DNA from 2 places in the Nocardia sp. NPDC050799 genome. Region 1 is predicted to be linked to the other one. Evidence: riboswitches for the same ligand, from Rfam matches in the RefSeq annotation. Region 1 holds a riboswitch; the other holds the start of a gene.
The links. Region 1 has a riboswitch for thiamine pyrophosphate ahead of AB0H42_RS01765 (TenA family protein). Riboswitches for the same ligand answer to the same signal wherever they lie in the genome.

Region 1 (8,151 bases):
ATCCGAAGACCGGGAACAGTTCGCGGGCCCGGCGCCGGGCCTCCGGTTTCGGGACGCCGTGCACCTGGAGACCCAGGACGGTGTTGTCCAGGACCGTGCGCCACGGGAACAGCAGATCCTTCTGCGGCATATAGGCGCAGTGCGGTGCCGTTGGTTCCCCGTCACTCGTGCCGAAACGGATACTGCCCGTGTCGGGAGTCTCCAGGCCGGCCAGCATATTGAAGACGGTGCTCTTACCGCAGCCGCTCGGGCCGATGACGGAGACGAACTCACCCGGTTGCGCGGTGAAGGAGACACCGCCGAGGACCTTCCGGTCGGGACGGCGCCGGCCGGGCTGCGGAAACGATTTGATGAGGCCGTCGACGACGATCCGGTGTCCGCGCGCGTCACTCACGTCGGCTCCTGTTCTCCGCGCGGGACCACGGTGCGACGAGCCGTTCGATCGCGAAGGTGAGCAGGTACAACGCGATACTGAGCAGCGCGGTCACCAGTACCGCCGCCAGCACCAGGTCGGTGCGGAAGGAGTTCTTCTGCAGGCTCATATAGATGCCGAGGCCTTCGCTGGCGCCGACATATTCGGCGAAGACCGCGCCGACGACCGCATAGGTGATCCCGATCCGCAATGCGGTGAAGAATCGCGGCACCGCCGACGGCAGCCGCACATAACGGAACACTTGGACACGGGACGCCCCCATACTGCGCAGCAACGCGCCCGCCTCTCGGTCGGCCGCGGCGAATCCCTCGATCAGCCCGATCGCCATGGGGAAGAAGGTGACGAGTGCGACGACGAGCACCTTCGGGAGCAGCCCGAAACCGAACCAGATGATCATCAACGGTGCTATCGCGATGATCGGCAGCGTCTGAGAGGCGACGAACAACGGCACGAACGCGCGCCGCAGCCAGGGCGAGAAGTCGACCACCACGGCCAGCAGCCAGGCCAGGCACAGCGATACCGCGAAGCCGGCCAGTGTCACCTGGAGGGTGGCGGCGGCATGGACCCCGATCTCGTCGCGGTGCGCCCACCCCTGCGCCACGACCCGCACCGGGGACGGCAACAGTTGCGGGCGGATACCGCTGACCTCGACATAGACCTGCCACAGCACGACGAGTAGCGCCACCGTCACGACGGACGGGAGTGCCCAGCGTATCCCGGTCGATCGGCCCGGTGTGGTCCGGGCGACCGGATTCGTCCCGGGCGCGACCTCTGGCTCGGAGTCGTCAGGGGGCGGTGAGGTAATCATTGGTGAAGTAGGTCGACCAGTCCGGTTCCTCGGTCAGCGGGGCGCCGTCGGGACCGGTCAGCAGACCCTTCTCGTACAGGAAACCGGAATTCGCGGCCCACTGCTCGCGGGTCTGGACGCCCACCCGGCCGCCGGGGCCCTTCATGAATTGCTCGGCCAGCATCCGCTGACTCTCGAAAACCAGGCCCTCGTCGTTGAATGCGCCGGGGTTGGCGGCGAGAAGGTCCGCAGCGCCGGCATCGGGGTCGTCCGCGGCGAACTGGTAACCGCGCTGCAGGGCCTGCACGAACTTTCGCGCGCGGTCGGGGTTCGCGGCCAGCCAGTCCTGGTTGGCGTCGACCACGATGGCGTACGCGTCCGGGAAACCGAAGTCGGTGTAGCGGAAGTACCGCATCGGGGTGCCGTGGTGCTCGGCTTCGATACCCTCCCAGCCGAGGTAGGAGACGGTGAAGTCGGCTCGGCCCGAGTAGACGGCCTCGTAGGCCGAGGTGCCCAGGGTGACGGTCGTGAAATCGCCGCGGCCGCCGTCGTTACGGATCACCTGCTGGAGCGCTTCCACTTCACCGGGGTCCCCGAAACCGGCGTAGGTCTTGCCATCGAGATCCTTCGGACGGGTGATATCGGTGCGGTCGGCCTTCACCCCGATCCCGGTCGCCCAGTGTTGCAGCGGTGCGAGCACGGACAGCGTATGCGCCCCCGACGCCCGCGCGAAGGTCGACGAATTATGGGTGCTGATACCGAACTCGGCATTACCGGCGTCGATGACCGTATCGACCGCGGTGTTGTTGTACGGCAGGATCTGCACATCCAGGCCGGCGTCGGCGAAGTAGCCGCGCTGCTGCGCGACGAACAACCCCGTGTGGTTGGTGTTCGGCGTCCAGTCCAGGGCGAAACGGATGGTCTCGCCGTCGCCGGGCCCCGCGGTGCAGGCGGTGAGCGCGGACAGTGCCGCCACGATCGCGACCGTCGCCGCGAGGGCGCGGCGCAGGCGGCCGCTCATGCGGCGGGCCAGGGCTGCGGATGCAGGGCGGTGTCCCAGAACATCAGCTCGTACCGGGTGGCCACGGTGAACGCTGTCGCCATCGCCGCACGATCCCGCTCGCTCGCCGCCTCGGCCGCCGCATCGACGAACGACCGGGCCGCGGCCGCGGACTCCTGGAACTCCGCGGCGCCGTAGGTGGACACCCACTGGGCGTACGGGTGACCGGGGTCGGCCGCGAGAACTTCCGCCGCACTCGCGGCCAGGTCACGGCCGACCTCGGCGTAGATCCAGAAGCACGGCAGCGCGGCCGCCGCGCCCACGGCGTAGGACTCGGTCGCGGCGGTGGCGATGAGGTAGGAAACGTATCCCAGGCAGGCCGTGGACGGTTCCGGCTCGCCTTCCCGCGCGGGGAGCCGGCTGTCACCGAGCAGGTCGCGGTGCAGTTCCGCCTCGACGGCGACCGCCGTGGCGGCCGAACCCGCCCAGAACTGCGCGGCCTGCGCGTCGGGTGACTTGGCCGAGAGCAGGGCCAGCACCTTCGAATAACCGGCGAGATACAGCGAATCCTGCTCCACGTAGGTGCGGAACACCTCGAGCGGGAGGGTGCCGTCGCCGAGCCGGCGCAGGAATTCGAGCTCATCGATGGCGCCGCGGAGATCTTTCGTCCGATCCCAGAGGTGTTCGGTGAATCTGCCGGATTCGGTGGTGTGCGCGCGTGAAGCCAAGACATTCCTTCGTCAGCATTACCTGGACAGGTTCTCGGGTATGTTCTCAGCCCCGCAATCGCGGAGCACCCCGTGTCAGAACGATTTCGACCATAACAGTTGATCGGCGCACGGTGGGCGGGAGGTCGTACCGGGCTTGATCCACCGGAGAGGCCGCTCGGCCGGCGGAGTGGCGCGGACGTGCACGAACCGTCCGGGCCGTGACCCATGTGAGCCAGCGACCGTGACATTACCGCGACCATTTCGTAATCTAACAGTGATCTTGTCGTCGAGCGTTACGAGTAGTCATCATTATGCCTGGTCAACACCGCAAACCGGCCCGAGCCCGAAGGATCGCTCCGCTGGCCGGAAGCGCGATAGCGGCGACGGCGGTGATCGCACTGTCCGTAACGGCACGTCCCGGCCCGGAGGCACAACCCGCCGCGGCCGCGGTCGACGCGGCCGCGGTGCCCACCGCCGGCCTCGACAAAACTACGGAGACGACGCACGCGCCGGACGCGCCGATACCGGTGGCCGGCCTCGGCCGGGCTCCGGCGACGACGCCGGCCCCGCCCGGTATGCCGGCACCGGCGGCCACGATCGCGCGACTTCCGGAGCCCGCCCGGTACGCGAAACGGCATGCGCCTCCCCCGCCACCCGTCATCGCGTGCTCGACCGAACTCGCCGGTGCGCGTCCGCAGGTGGCGCAGGTGGGCAACCTCATCGACCAGACGTTCGGCGTCGGCGATATCGGGGGCGCCAACGGCCGCTACGACGGCGATCACGGCGCGGGTCTGGCGCTCGACTTCATGACCTACGATCCGGCCCGCGGCGACGCGATCGCCGACTTCGTGCTGGCCAACAAAGAGCGCTTCGGTGTGACCTATGTGATCTGGCAGCAGCGGTACAACGATGGCAGCGGCTGGTCGTACATGGAGGATCGCGGCGACCCCACCGCCAATCACTACGACCACGTACACGTCTCGTTCGACTCGACGGCCGATATCCACGTGACCTGCTGACGCACTTCCGCGCTTCGGGTTAGTGGCGGGCGGGCTGGGTATCGCGCCACCGCACACACCCGACCGTCGAGGCGAAACAAGGAGGACGACGATGGTCGCAACCGACGCGGATCGAGTCCGGGCGGCACTGTCCGCCGCTGATTTTCCGGCCGAGAAGCCAGAGCTGGTGCACTGCGCGACCCGGGCGCACGCCGACAACGACACGGTGCGCGCCCTGAAGGCGATCCCCCCGGAGACCTACGGCAATCTGCAGGAAGTTCTGCAGTCGGTGAACCTCGAGCCGCGGCGGTCGCCGGCGGACCGGGCCGCCCAACGGCGCACCCACCACCATCCGGGCCTGGCGGAGCAGGAGATAGAGGTTCCACCCAACCCGATCACCGAGGAACTCGGATACAACCGCGACAGCTGACCGGATCCCGGCGTCGCACGGTGGCATGATCCGCAGGAACCTGGGTAGCCGCCGCAGATGACCACTATTCATCCCCTCGCGCTCGTGACCGGCGCCTCGAGCGGTATCGGTCTGGAACTCGCCACCGCGTTCGCCGAACGCGGCTATGACGTGGTCATGGCCGCGGAGGATGCGGACATCGAAACCGCGGCCGACACCGTCCGCCGCCCCGGGATCGAGGTACGGGCGGTCCAGGCCGATCTGCGCACACCGGAAGGCGTGGAACAGGTGTACTCCGCGGCGACCCAGGACGAACGGCCGCTCGACGCGGTCGCGCTCAACGCCGGAGTCGGTCGCGGCGGCAACTTCGCCGAGACCGACCTCGACGACGAACTCGATCTCATCGCGCTCAACGTGCGCTCGACTGTGCACTTGGCCAAGCTCACGCTGGGCGATATGGTGCGGCGCGACACCGGTGGGCTGTTGTTCACCTCCTCGGTCGCGGCGATGATGCCCGGCGCCGGGCAGGCGGTGTACCACGCGTCGAAATCGTTCGTCCAGTCCTTCGCGGAGGCGCTGCGCGAGGAAGTGCGCGATACCGGGGTGACCGTGACCGCGCTGATGCCGGGACCGACCGATACGGACTTCTTCCGCCGCGCCGGTCTCCTCGAGACACCGATGGGTCGCGGCCCCAAAGAGGATCCGGCGCGGGTGGCGCGACAAGGGGTGGACGCGCTGCTCCAGGACAAGCAGAAGGTCGTCGGTGGATCGCTGGGGACCCGTGCGATGGCCACGGTCGCGCATGTACTGCCCGATTCGGTCAAGGTCACCGCGAGCCGGGTGATGAATGCCGCGCTCCCTCACCGCTCCTGACCCGCTCCTCGGATCGCAGGAGAGCGGCCCACGACAAGGTGCTCGATTATGGCCGGTATCGGCCCCTCTGTTCCCGGGCGATGAGATGGCGGGGTAGCCGGGCGGACCCGGTGTCCTGCCGCTGAGTAAACGCAACAGGGGTGAGTACGGCCCGCATGGAATGTTCAGCGACCGGATACGCCCTGATCCACCGCGACCGACGCACCGAGCCCGACGATCAGCGCCCCGCCCGCGCCCCCGACCGCCTCCAGCCGCTTCGGCGACCGCGCGAACCAGTTGCGCGCCGCGGAGGCGAGCAAAGCCCAGGCGCTGTCACATATCAGCGCGATCACCAGGAAGATCGAGCCCAGCACCAGCAGCTGGAGTGGCAGCGAGCCCGAAGCATGATCGGCGAAATGGGGTAGCACCGCGGCGAAGAATACGATCGCCTTCGGGTTGGTGACGCCGACGACCACGCTCTGCCGGAACACCCGGCGCCCACTCGCCGGTGCCACGGGCGCACCCAGTACCTCGCGCAGCGCTTTCCGTTCCCGGATGGCCTGGACCCCGAGATGGATCAGGTACAGCGCACCCGCAACCTTGACGATCGCCATGGCAGTGGCCGAGGCCGCCAGCACCGCGCCCAATCCCACCGCGACGAACAGCAGGGCGATCTGGACACCCAGCGAGTGGCCCAGGACCGAGATCAACGCCGCGCGGCGCCCGAGGGTGAGCGCGCGCCCGATGGTGAAGAGCACGCCGGGCCCGGGAACCACGACGATGAGGGTGGCGGCGGCCACGAAGGCCAGCAGATTGGCGGCGGGGACCATCAGCGAATTCTATGCCCGGGCGGCGGGTTCGGTGCCCCGGAATCGGCGGACCGGCGCGATGACCGGCAGACCCGTTCCGGTCACCTGCCGGAGGGATTCTCCGGAAGTAGCGGCCCGAGGGGGCCGAGGTCGATATTGAGATCTTCGGGGGTGAGACCGAAATGCTCACGCAGCTCGTCCATTCGCTGCTCGAGGAGCATCAGGGTGGTGCCGATGCGCTCGACCTGATCCTCGCTCAGATCGCCGGCGTCGACCCGTCGCAGGGCCTGCCGTTCCATCAACTGACGCAGCAGTTCCACCAGGGTGAGGACGAGCGTGACCAGGCCGCGTTCCACCGATTCGGGATCGGTGTCGATACGCGGTGAGATACCGTCGAATTCGGTCATCCGGGTGGCTCCTGCGTGGGCCCGTACAGCGTGCTGACCGAAGAGATCAGCGCCCGCAACGAGATCTGCACCAGATCGACATCGGCGATGGCGAGCTTGATATCGCCGGTGACGACGACACCACCCGCCAGCACTCGGTCCAGCAGGTCGACCAGTGCGATGCGGCGCTCGCTGTCGACGCTGTTCACCGCGGCTCGCGTTCCACACCGGCGAACGAATACGGAGGCCACGGGCCGGTGAGTTCGAGCCGGATGCCGGGGAATTCGGCAGCGAGCGCGTCGACGGCCGCGGCGAAATCCTCGGCGCGCTCGTCGTCGACCAGGTAGGTCCCGTTGAGCACCATCCAATCACTGCGACCACTCAGCGCGGGATCGGTGGTCGGCTGCCGGCGACCGGCCGCGGCGCGGCGGCTCAACCGGGTATGGACGGCCTCCGCACGCTGGGCCGCATCGTGTTCCACGGTTTCCTGGGCGGACAGCTGAGCACGGCGACGGGCCAGATAGGCGGCGCCCGCGCCTTTCGCGGTGTCTTCGGCGCGGGCCTCGGCCACGGCCGCGGTCAGTGCGGCGCGATCTCCGTAGACCTTCACGCCCCATTCGGTGCGACCGCTGACCAGGACCAGCGCCGCCTCCAGATCCGCCTGCCGGTCCCGGAGCAGTTCCCGCACCCGCTCGTCGTCGAGAAAAACGGTCGCCAGCCGCAACGGCGCCGACGGGGCCCGGCGCACCGCCGCGGATACCACCACATCGTGTGCCCGGGCGGTGACGGCCAGCCAATCCAGATCCTCCAGGTTCCGGCTCAGCGGCTGCGCCCCGAACACGTCGAGCGGTACCGAACCCACGAGCGCGGCGAGCGGCTCGGAGATCACGACCCGGACCGGCTCACCGGCCACTCCGGTGAGCCCGTCGAAACCCGCGGCAGCGTCCGCGGCCGCCATCACCGCATACAGCCAGACACCGGTCCCGCCGGTCACGGCGGATCGCTCTCCTGCACGTCACGCCGCCCTTCGACGGCTTCGCGCCGGTTTCGTCCGGCCTCGAGCTCGGCGATCCGGTCGCGCAATTCGCGATTCTCCAGTTCGAGGTCACGATCCTGCCGCTCGAGCGTCCGGGCCTTGCTGTTGAGCCACGGGTCGGTCTCCCACCAGTCGATACCCACGGCCTTCGCGGTCTCCAAGGACGCGACCACCAGCCGCAGTTTGATGGTGAGCAATTCGATATCGAGCAGGTTCACCTGGATATCGCCCGCGATGACCAGCCCTTTGTCCAGGACCCGTTCGAGGATATCGGCGAGGTTGGTCGATTGATGCCCGCCGCCGTAAGGCTGCGGCTCGTAGGACCCGGCCCCACCTCCGACCACCGTCATCGCCGGCCTCTTCCGCCGATCTCGGTGCTACCGCGTGCATAGCGTGCGGTTCGACGGTAGGCCAGCAGATTCCCGTCGAAGTCGATCTCCACTTCGTAGAGCGCGAGCATATCCGCCGACGAGGGGATGCGGTGGTCCTCGAGCACTTCGATCTCCACCAGCCGGCCGTCTTCGAGCGGCTCCATGCAGGTCACCCCCTCCACCGATTTCGACGTCAACTGCCGCAGGTGCTCGATCGCCGCCGTCGCGGCCTCCATGGCGGTGAGAGGTTGCGGCCGGTCCGGATCCGGATCGACATCCGCGGCATCCTCGGTGGTCGACCTGCGGCTCATGGTGACTCATTTCTGTTGCCGGGCGGCGGGATGCCGCCGGACGGACGCC
Region 2 (8,151 bases), on a different contig from region 1:
TGCAGATGCCCGCCCGCGGACAGGAAGTCACCGGGCGCTCCACCGGCGGGCGGGGCCGAATTCGCCTCGCATTTGCCGTCCTGATGGATGTGCAGGCCGTGGAAACCAGGGGTCAAACCGGTTGTGTCGACGGTGATCCGCAGATGGTTGCCCTCGTCGGCGATATTCGCCGTCCCGACCTTCGCGCCGCTCGGCGACTTCAGTTCGACCTCGGTCCCCGAACCGGCCGGGGAGCGCTGCTCTTCTCCGTGCTCACCGGACTCGCCCGCGCCGGCCGGGGCCGGGGACGAGGTCCACACCGGCGGAGTTGTCCCTGTCACGTCACTGGATTCCTGACTGTTCGTGCAGGCAACGAGGCCGAAAGCCGCGACAGCCAGCACCGGGGTCACGCTCCGCCAAGACCGGCGACGAGAAGTGGACTGTGCCATCAGGGAACTCCTTTACGAGTACCGAGTTTAGGGGTAGAGCGTTTCGACAACGATCTTTCGACGCACAAGATGATGCCACGCCGCCCTCGTCCGGCCGGGACGCCCCCGATCCCGGGAGACGCGTGTCACCGCCCGGTCACCACCACTACGACTCCCGAACCGTCGCCCAGACCCGGGATCATCGGCGCGGTCGTGGCGCCGATATCCGCGGCGACCGCGGCGGCGGTGGCCTCGTCGGCCGGCGCCGGACCGTAGTACACAGTGGTGTTCTCGAGCGTGGTGGCGGCGTAGTTGCCGGTGGAGGTGTTGGTCCAGCCACGCGCCGTGAGCTCGTTCGCGGTCGTGGATGCCAGACCCGCGACCATGCTGTTGTTGAGCACCCGGACCGGGGCCGATCGATCGACCCCGCCGGCCGCCGCCGTGGTGCTCGGCGCGGCGACGGTGGTGGTACCGGATTCGGCGGCCGCGGTGGTGGGCGCGGCCGCGGTGGTGGTGGTGGAGCCGGCGCGTGGCGCGGCCAGCGCGGTCGTCGACGAGGCCGTCGTGCTCTCGGCGTTGTCCGAACTCTCCGAGTCCGCACTCGACAGCGACATCGCGCCCAGACCGGCGAAAACGATCGACAGGGCGATCAGAACCATTGCCGTCGCACGCAGCGGCGGTCCACCGGAGCCAGGGTTCGAATTGCTCACCCGCCCGAGCCTAGCGGTTGCTGTGTTCATTTGCCCCGCCTCCGGCGGGGCGGGTCGGGGCCCTGTGACCCCGATTCTTCCCTTCTCCGCTCAGTCGCTACGCTCCTTCGCTCCGTCGGTCCAGAATCGGGGGCGGGCCCCGACCACGGATATCGACCGTCCGGGGAGGGTAGAAAGGCGCGCACAGGAGCGATCCGGCGCCTGCGCCGAACGGCAGGGGTCCGGCTTCAGACCTGGAAGCCGAGCTTTCGCGCCGCTCGGGACTTCTGCCGGCTGGCACGTAGCCTGCGCAGGCGCTTCACCAGCATCGGGTCGGCGGCCAGGGCTTCGGGCCGGTCGATGAGGGTGTTGAGCACCTGGTAGTAACGGGTCGGCGACAGCGCGAACAGTTCGCGGATCGCCTCTTCTTTGGCGCCCGCGTACTTCCACCACTGTCGCTCGAAGGCCAGGATCTCGTGTTCGCGGCGGCTCAGGCCGCTCTCGGGATCTCGGGCCCCTTCGGGATTCGTATTCGCTGTGTTGGCCGGAGGACCGCCCTGAATTGCGGAAAGATCCCGCGCTGCTGCGCCGTCCATCTTGCTCCTCGCCGAGTTACCACCGGACGCGATCGCCGTATCAGGGCACGATCGGGTCACCGTGTTACTGCCTTGCGATATTCAACCACGCCGTCCGGACGAGCGCTGGCGTCGACGTCCGGCGTGTCCGGTACGATGGTACCACATATCCTGCGGGAACCCGTTCCACCTGCCCGGATCGGTAGCAGCGGCCACGCAGAGCAGGCCCTTTACACCGGCCGCCGCCGCCCCCAATAAGCTCGTGCCATGTCAATCCTGCCCATCGTGATCGTCGGCGACCCCGTGCTGCACGGCCCCACCGCGCCGGTGACCGAATCGCCGGCGGAACTGGCCGGGCTGATCACGGATATGTACGAGACCCTGGACGCCGCCAACGGCGTCGGCCTGGCCGCCAACCAGGTCGGAGTGTCCAAGCGCCTCTTCGTCTACGACTGCCCGGACCGGGCTGCGGACGGCACGGTGGTGCGGCGCCGGGGAGCGGTGATCAACCCCGTACTGGAGACCTCGGCGATCCCGGAGACCATGCCGGATCCCGACGACGACGAAGAAGGCTGCCTGTCGGTACCCGGCGAGCAGTACCCCACCGGCCGGGCCGAGTGGGCCAGGGTGACCGGAACCGACGAGCACGGCGAACCGGTCACCGTCGAGGGCACCGATTTCTTCGCCCGCATGCTCCAGCACGAGGTCGGCCATCTCGACGGCTACCTCTACCTCGACGTCCTGGTCGGACGCCACGCGCGGGCGGCGAAAAAGGCCGTCAAACGCAACGGCTGGGGCGTCCCCGGCCGCACCTGGCTACCCGGCAGCGATCCGGACCCCTTCGGACATGACGACTGACCCGCACGGCCACGACGGCGACATTCCGATCACCCGGATCCCGCTCGGCGAGCGGGTCGTGGTGCGATATCGGCTCCCCGAGGGCAGCACCCCGCCGCTCACCGATGTGATCGGTGAGGTGGTGGAGACGAATCCGCTGACCGTCCTGGCCGCCGACGGCCATCCGGTGCTGATCCCGGCGGCCAGCGTGGTGGCGTTGAAATCGCTGGCTCCCCGGCCGATTCGCACTTCGGAGATCCGCGCGCTGGAGACCGCGGCGGCGTTCGGCTGGCCCGGCACGGAATCCGCCTGGATCGACGGCTGGTTGTTGCGCGCCGGACACGGTTACACCCGGCGCGCCAATTCCGCGGTGCCCATCGGTGATTCGAGCGGGCCGGCCCGGATCACCCCGGACACCCTGCACCGGATCGGCGCCTGGTACGGCGCACAGGGATTGCCGCTGCAACTGGCGCTTCCGGACCGGCTGGCCACCGTGCCGCCGGGCTGGAACAGCTGGGGCGAAACCCGTGTCCTGGGCATCGACCTGGAGAATTTCGTCCTCCCGCAGGGCCCGTCCATGGTGCGTATCGCGCCCGAACCCGATATCGCGTGGCTGGAGATCCACCGCTACCGCGGCGACGAACCGAGCGGCCACTCCGCCACGGTCCCGCTGCCCGAAGTACTCTCCGCCGTGCACGACGGGCAGCTGGGTTTCGCCTCGCTGGGCCTGCCCAATCCCATCGCCATCGCCCGTGGCGCACTCACCGCCGCCGCCGACGGCCGCCGCTGGGTCGGCCTGACCTGTGTGGCGGTGGTGGCCGCCCATCGCCGGCACGGCCTGGCCGCACTCGTCTGCGGGGAACTGCTGCGCTGGGGTCGCGATCGTGGCGCGACACACGCGTACGTCCAGGTCGAGGCCGGTAATGTGGACGCCCTGGAGCTGTTCGGCGAACTCGGGTTCGTCGATCACCACAGCTACCGCTACGCCGTCCCCGGCAGTTCCGGGGTGGCCGGGCGGTAACGCCGGTACTCCCGAACTGCGGTTCACCCGACTCGCGAAAAGGTAATTTGTTGCGCCTGGCCACCTGGAATGTCAATTCGATCCGCTCCCGGCAGGACCGGGTGCTGGCCTGGCTGGATCGCCAGGACATCGATGTGCTGGCGATCCAGGAGACCAAATGCCGGGACGACCAGTTCCCCTTCGAGCGTTTCGCCGAGGCCGGTTACGAGGTCGCGCATGTGGGGTTGAACCAGTGGAACGGGGTGGCGATCGCGTCGCGGGTCGGTCTCGACGAGGTGGAGATCGGGTTCCCGGACCAGCCCGGATTCGATCGGGACGCCGCCGATACGCTCATCCCCTCACCGACCGTCGAGGCGCGGGCCCTGGGCGCCACCTGCGACGGAGTCCGGGTGTGGAGTCTGTACGTACCCAACGGGCGCGCGCTGACCGATCCGCACTACGAGTACAAACTGGCCTGGCTGGCCGCGCTCCGCGACAACGCCGCCCGCTGGCTGGCCGCCGATCCGCAGGCGAAGACGGCTCTGGTCGGGGACTGGAATATCGCGCCCACCGACGACGATGTGTGGTCCCCGGAACTGTTCGCCGGCAGAACCCATGTGTCGCAACCGGAACGGGACGCGTTCACCGCGATCACCGATACCGGTTTCGCCGATGTCATGCGGCCCTTCGCTCCCGGCCCCGGCGTGTACACCTACTGGGACTACACCCAGCTGCGCTTCCCGCGTAAGGAAGGGATGCGTATCGATTTCGTGCTGGCCTCGCCGGCCCTGGCCGCGACGGTGGCCGACGCCGGGGTGGACCGGGAGGAGCGCAAGGGCAAGGGCGCCAGCGACCACGCTCCGGTGATCGCCGAATTCACCCTGTGACGCCGTTACAGCCAGTCCGCGAGCGGATCGGTGGCGAGGAAGACACCGAGCGGCTCGGGAATTTCGATATCGGTGCCGAACGGCACGGTCACCTTGGTGCTGTAGCGCCCGTCCTCGGGCTCGCTGTACACGCTCACCTCCGCGGCACCGCGGTCGATCAGGAAGTAGAGCGGGATACCCGTGGCCGCGTACAGGAACGGCTTGTCGAGCCGGTCCCGCAGTTCGGTGTGCTGGGCCCGGGAACTGATCTCGATGGTCATGAACACCGGCTGCGGGTCCGACCATTCACCTTCACCGGCGAATGCCGACGCGGGCGCGAGGATGGCGTCGGGTCGCACGCGACTGCCGCCGGTACGCCCGGCCCGCAGGCCGCGATCGGCGAAAAGCCACAGTTCGGACCGGCGCGGCACCAGGAACCGCGCCAGCCACTGCACGACCCGGGTATGGTTGGTATCCGGTCGTGCCTTCGCGGCCAGCAGGCCGTTCAGATATTCGAGCCGCAGCCCTTCGGAAATCCGCTGGGCCGCCGCGTCGAGTTCCTCGAACTCGTCGACGGTCATCAGCGATCCATGCGAGAGGGTCACGGATAGACCCTATCTTTCGCAGTCCACAACAGCCGCACCGAACACTCTGTGCTTATCCGCCCCACTTCCGGTAGGGCGCGGGGCCCGGCTGTCACGGTAGGACGCCGGGAACCGGCGGAATTCGCCGTCCGGGACCGAGACGGTTCGCGGGCGGGTATGGTCGGCGGCGGAAAATTTCACATGCCAACGGGGGCTCGCACCAGCGGGCTGAGAGGACGGCTAGCTCCACGGAGCGCTCAGGGCTGTCGACCGTATGAACCTGACCGGGTAATGCCGGCGTAGGGAGGAAATATGACGACTACACCTGTCGATTCGGTGACCACCGGTCCGATCGAGGGCAGCGTCAAGCACTACCGGGAAATCGACGGTCTACGAATTCCGGTGCGCCGGATCGAGCTGACCAACGGCGACCATTTCGACGTCTACGACACGTCCGGCCCGTACACCGACGACACCGCGACCATCGACCTGGAGGCGGGCCTGCCCGCGCTCCGGACCGAGTGGGGCAAGCCGGATGTACCCGGCCCGCGTACTCAGCTCGCCTGGGCCCGGGCGGGGATCGTGACCCCGGAGATGCGCTTCGTCGCCGCTCGGGAGGGCGTGCCGGCGGAGCTGGTGCGCGCGGAGGTCGCCGCCGGCCGCGCGGTGATCCCGGCCAACCACCGGCATCCGGAACTGGAGCCGACCGTCATCGGCAAGAAGTTCCTGGTGAAGATCAACGCCAATATCGGCAATTCGGCCGTCTCGTCGTCGATCGCCGAGGAGGTCGAGAAGATGGTGTGGGCCACCCGCTGGGGCGCCGACACCATCATGGATCTGTCCACCGGCAAGAACATTCACGAGACGCGCGAGTGGATTCTGCGCAACTCGCCGGTCCCGGTGGGCACGGTGCCGATCTATCAGGCCCTGGAGAAGGTCGGCGGTGATCCGACCGCGCTCACCTGGGATATCTACCGCGACACCGTGATCGAGCAGTGCGAGCAGGGCGTCGACTATATGACCGTGCACGCCGGGGTACTGCTGCGCTATGTGCCGCTGACCGCGAAACGGGTCACCGGAATCGTCTCGCGCGGCGGTTCGATCATGGCCGCATGGTGCCTGGCCCACCACCGGGAATCGTTCCTGTACACCCATTTCGAGGAGTTGTGCGAAATCCTGGCGCGCTACGACGTGACCTTCTCGCTGGGTGACGGTCTGCGGCCCGGTTCCATCGCCGACGCCAACGACGAGGCGCAGTTCGCCGAACTCCGTACGCTCGGCGAGCTGACCACCATCGCGAAATCGCACGGTGTCCAGGTGATGATCGAGGGCCCCGGCCACGTGCCGATGCACAAGATCGTGGAGAACGTACGGCTGGAGGAAGAGCTGTGCGAAGAAGCCCCTTTCTACACCCTCGGTCCGCTGGCCACCGATATCGCGCCCGCCTACGACCACATCACCTCGGCCATCGGCGCGGCGATCATCGCGCAGGCCGGCACCGCGATGCTGTGCTACGTCACACCGAAGGAACATCTCGGTCTGCCCGACCGTGACGATGTGAAAACCGGCGTCATCACCTACAAGATCGCCGCGCACGCCGCCGACCTGGCCAAGGGCCATCCACACGCCCAGCTCCGGGATGACGAGTTGTCCAAGGCCCGGTTCGAATTCCGCTGGCGCGACCAGTTCGCGCTGTCGCTGGACCCCGATACCGCGCGCGAATACCACGACGAGACGATGCCCGCGGAACCGGCGAAGACGGCGCATTTCTGTTCGATGTGCGGTCCGAAATTCTGCTCCATGCGCATCTCCGCGGACGTGCGCGAGTACGCGGAGCAGCACAATCTGACGGATGTCGCCGCGATCGAGGCCGGGATGGCGGAGAAGTCGGCCGAGTTCACCGAGGCCGGTAAACGGGTGTATCTCCCGCTGACCACCTGAGGGGTGAGCGCCCGGCCCCGACCTCGTGGGGGCCGGCGCCCCCGCCGGGCCACCTGTGGCGACGCCGAAGGCATTCCGCGCCGGGCCCGCCAGGCGTCGCGGCCGGGCCCGTGCGATAGCCGATCCCGGTGGCGGGCTCGGCTCGGAACGGACCGCGACTACAGCGGATCCGGTACTCGCCGGGCCCACAGACCCACCGCAATCACTTCCGGAGCCGTTCAGTTGGAGATCCCGGGCGCCCGGTGCACATAGGTCCGGTCGGTGATCTGATCGAGCAGGAACTCCGCGATATCGGCGCGGGCGATCTTCAGGCTCAGCCCGGCCTCGTCGGCACCGAAGCCACGCCGGTAGGCGCCGGTGCGGGGGCCATCGGTGAAGGCGCTGGGCCGCACGATGGTCCACTCCAGGTCGCTGGCCCGCACATAGTCCTCCTGCTGCTGGTGGTCGGCGTAGGCCGGGCGCAGCAGCAGGCCGAACATGATGTACTTCCAGAGGAAATCCAGATTGGCACGGCTGTCGCCGGCGCCCAGCGTGGACTGGCAGATCAGCCGTTTCACGCCGGTGCGGTTCATCGCCTCGACGACCGTGCGGGTGCCCTCCGCCCGCACCACGCCCTTACGCCCGTTGCCCAGTGCCACCAGTACGGCGTCCTGGCCGTAGACGGCGCGCTCGACCGCGCCCGGGTCGAGCACATCCCCTTCTACGATGTGCAGGCGTTCGTGGGTGCGGGTGATCCGGCCGGCGTCACGGGTCAGCGCGGTGACCTCGTATCCGCGCGCCAGCGCCTGCTCCACGACGTGCCGTCCGACCGTGCCGGTCGCTCCGAAAACCGCGATTCGCATGATTGCTCCTGACTCGAAACCGTTGCCTTGTGGCCTGTTCCAGTACAGCAATCAGGAGCGAGACGAACCATGGCTCGAACGCTCGCCCGCATAAGCGAGCGTCTACGGCTCCGGGTGGCGGCTCAGGTGCGGAACAGCCGGGCCGTCGCCTCGTCGGCGGGGTAGAAGGCTTCGATATGGAGCTCGTCGATGGTGACGTCGGTAGCCGACAGGGCCGAGGCGGTGATGCTGAAGAAGGAGAGCTCGGCGTCGCCCACCCGCAACTGCAACGGCACCACCACATCGGTGCGGGCCCGGGCGCCGCGGTCGTGGCACGGATAGGCGGAAGCCTCGTCGAGCAGCGCTTTCAGCCGGCTGTCGCCGGTGGCCTCCAACCGCCCGCGCACCTGGCCGAGCAGATGGTTGCGCCA

Region 2: another riboswitch for thiamine pyrophosphate. It lies ahead of thiC (phosphomethylpyrimidine synthase ThiC); the one in region 1 lies ahead of AB0H42_RS01765 (TenA family protein).

Annotation. Positions count from the first base shown of each region.
Region 1 covers NZ_JBFAHF010000001.1:353,263-361,413, reverse strand. The annotation lists gene AB0H42_RS01780 (ABC transporter ATP-binding protein) at 1-394, opposite strand, end outside; gene AB0H42_RS01775 (ABC transporter permease) at 387-1,241, opposite strand; gene AB0H42_RS01770 (ABC transporter substrate-binding protein) at 1,219-2,241, opposite strand; gene AB0H42_RS01765 (TenA family protein) at 2,238-2,948, opposite strand; TPP riboswitch at 2,936-3,031, opposite strand; gene AB0H42_RS01760 (hypothetical protein) at 3,320-3,949, shown strand; gene AB0H42_RS01755 (DUF2795 domain-containing protein) at 4,041-4,358, shown strand; gene AB0H42_RS01750 (SDR family NAD(P)-dependent oxidoreductase) at 4,416-5,210, shown strand; gene AB0H42_RS01745 (LysE family translocator) at 5,375-6,019, opposite strand; gene AB0H42_RS01740 (gas vesicle protein K) at 6,100-6,405, opposite strand; gene AB0H42_RS01735 (gas vesicle protein) at 6,402-6,593, opposite strand; gene AB0H42_RS01730 (GvpL/GvpF family gas vesicle protein) at 6,590-7,378, opposite strand; gene AB0H42_RS01725 (gas vesicle protein) at 7,375-7,770, opposite strand; gene gvpO (gas vesicle protein GvpO) at 7,767-8,102, opposite strand; gene AB0H42_RS01715 (gas vesicle protein GvpG) at 8,099-8,151, opposite strand, start outside.
Region 2 covers NZ_JBFAHF010000004.1:136,317-144,467, reverse strand. The annotation lists gene AB0H42_RS06230 (superoxide dismutase family protein) at 1-428, opposite strand, end outside; gene AB0H42_RS06225 (LytR C-terminal domain-containing protein) at 554-1,117, opposite strand; gene AB0H42_RS06220 (DUF3263 domain-containing protein) at 1,345-1,692, opposite strand; gene AB0H42_RS06215 (peptide deformylase) at 1,939-2,529, shown strand; gene AB0H42_RS06210 (GNAT family N-acetyltransferase) at 2,519-3,529, shown strand; gene AB0H42_RS06205 (exodeoxyribonuclease III) at 3,580-4,395, shown strand; gene AB0H42_RS06200 (Uma2 family endonuclease) at 4,401-4,979, opposite strand; TPP riboswitch at 5,156-5,280, shown strand; gene thiC (phosphomethylpyrimidine synthase ThiC) at 5,271-6,899, shown strand; gene AB0H42_RS06190 (SDR family oxidoreductase) at 7,118-7,741, opposite strand; gene AB0H42_RS06185 (helix-turn-helix transcriptional regulator) at 7,864-8,151, opposite strand, start outside.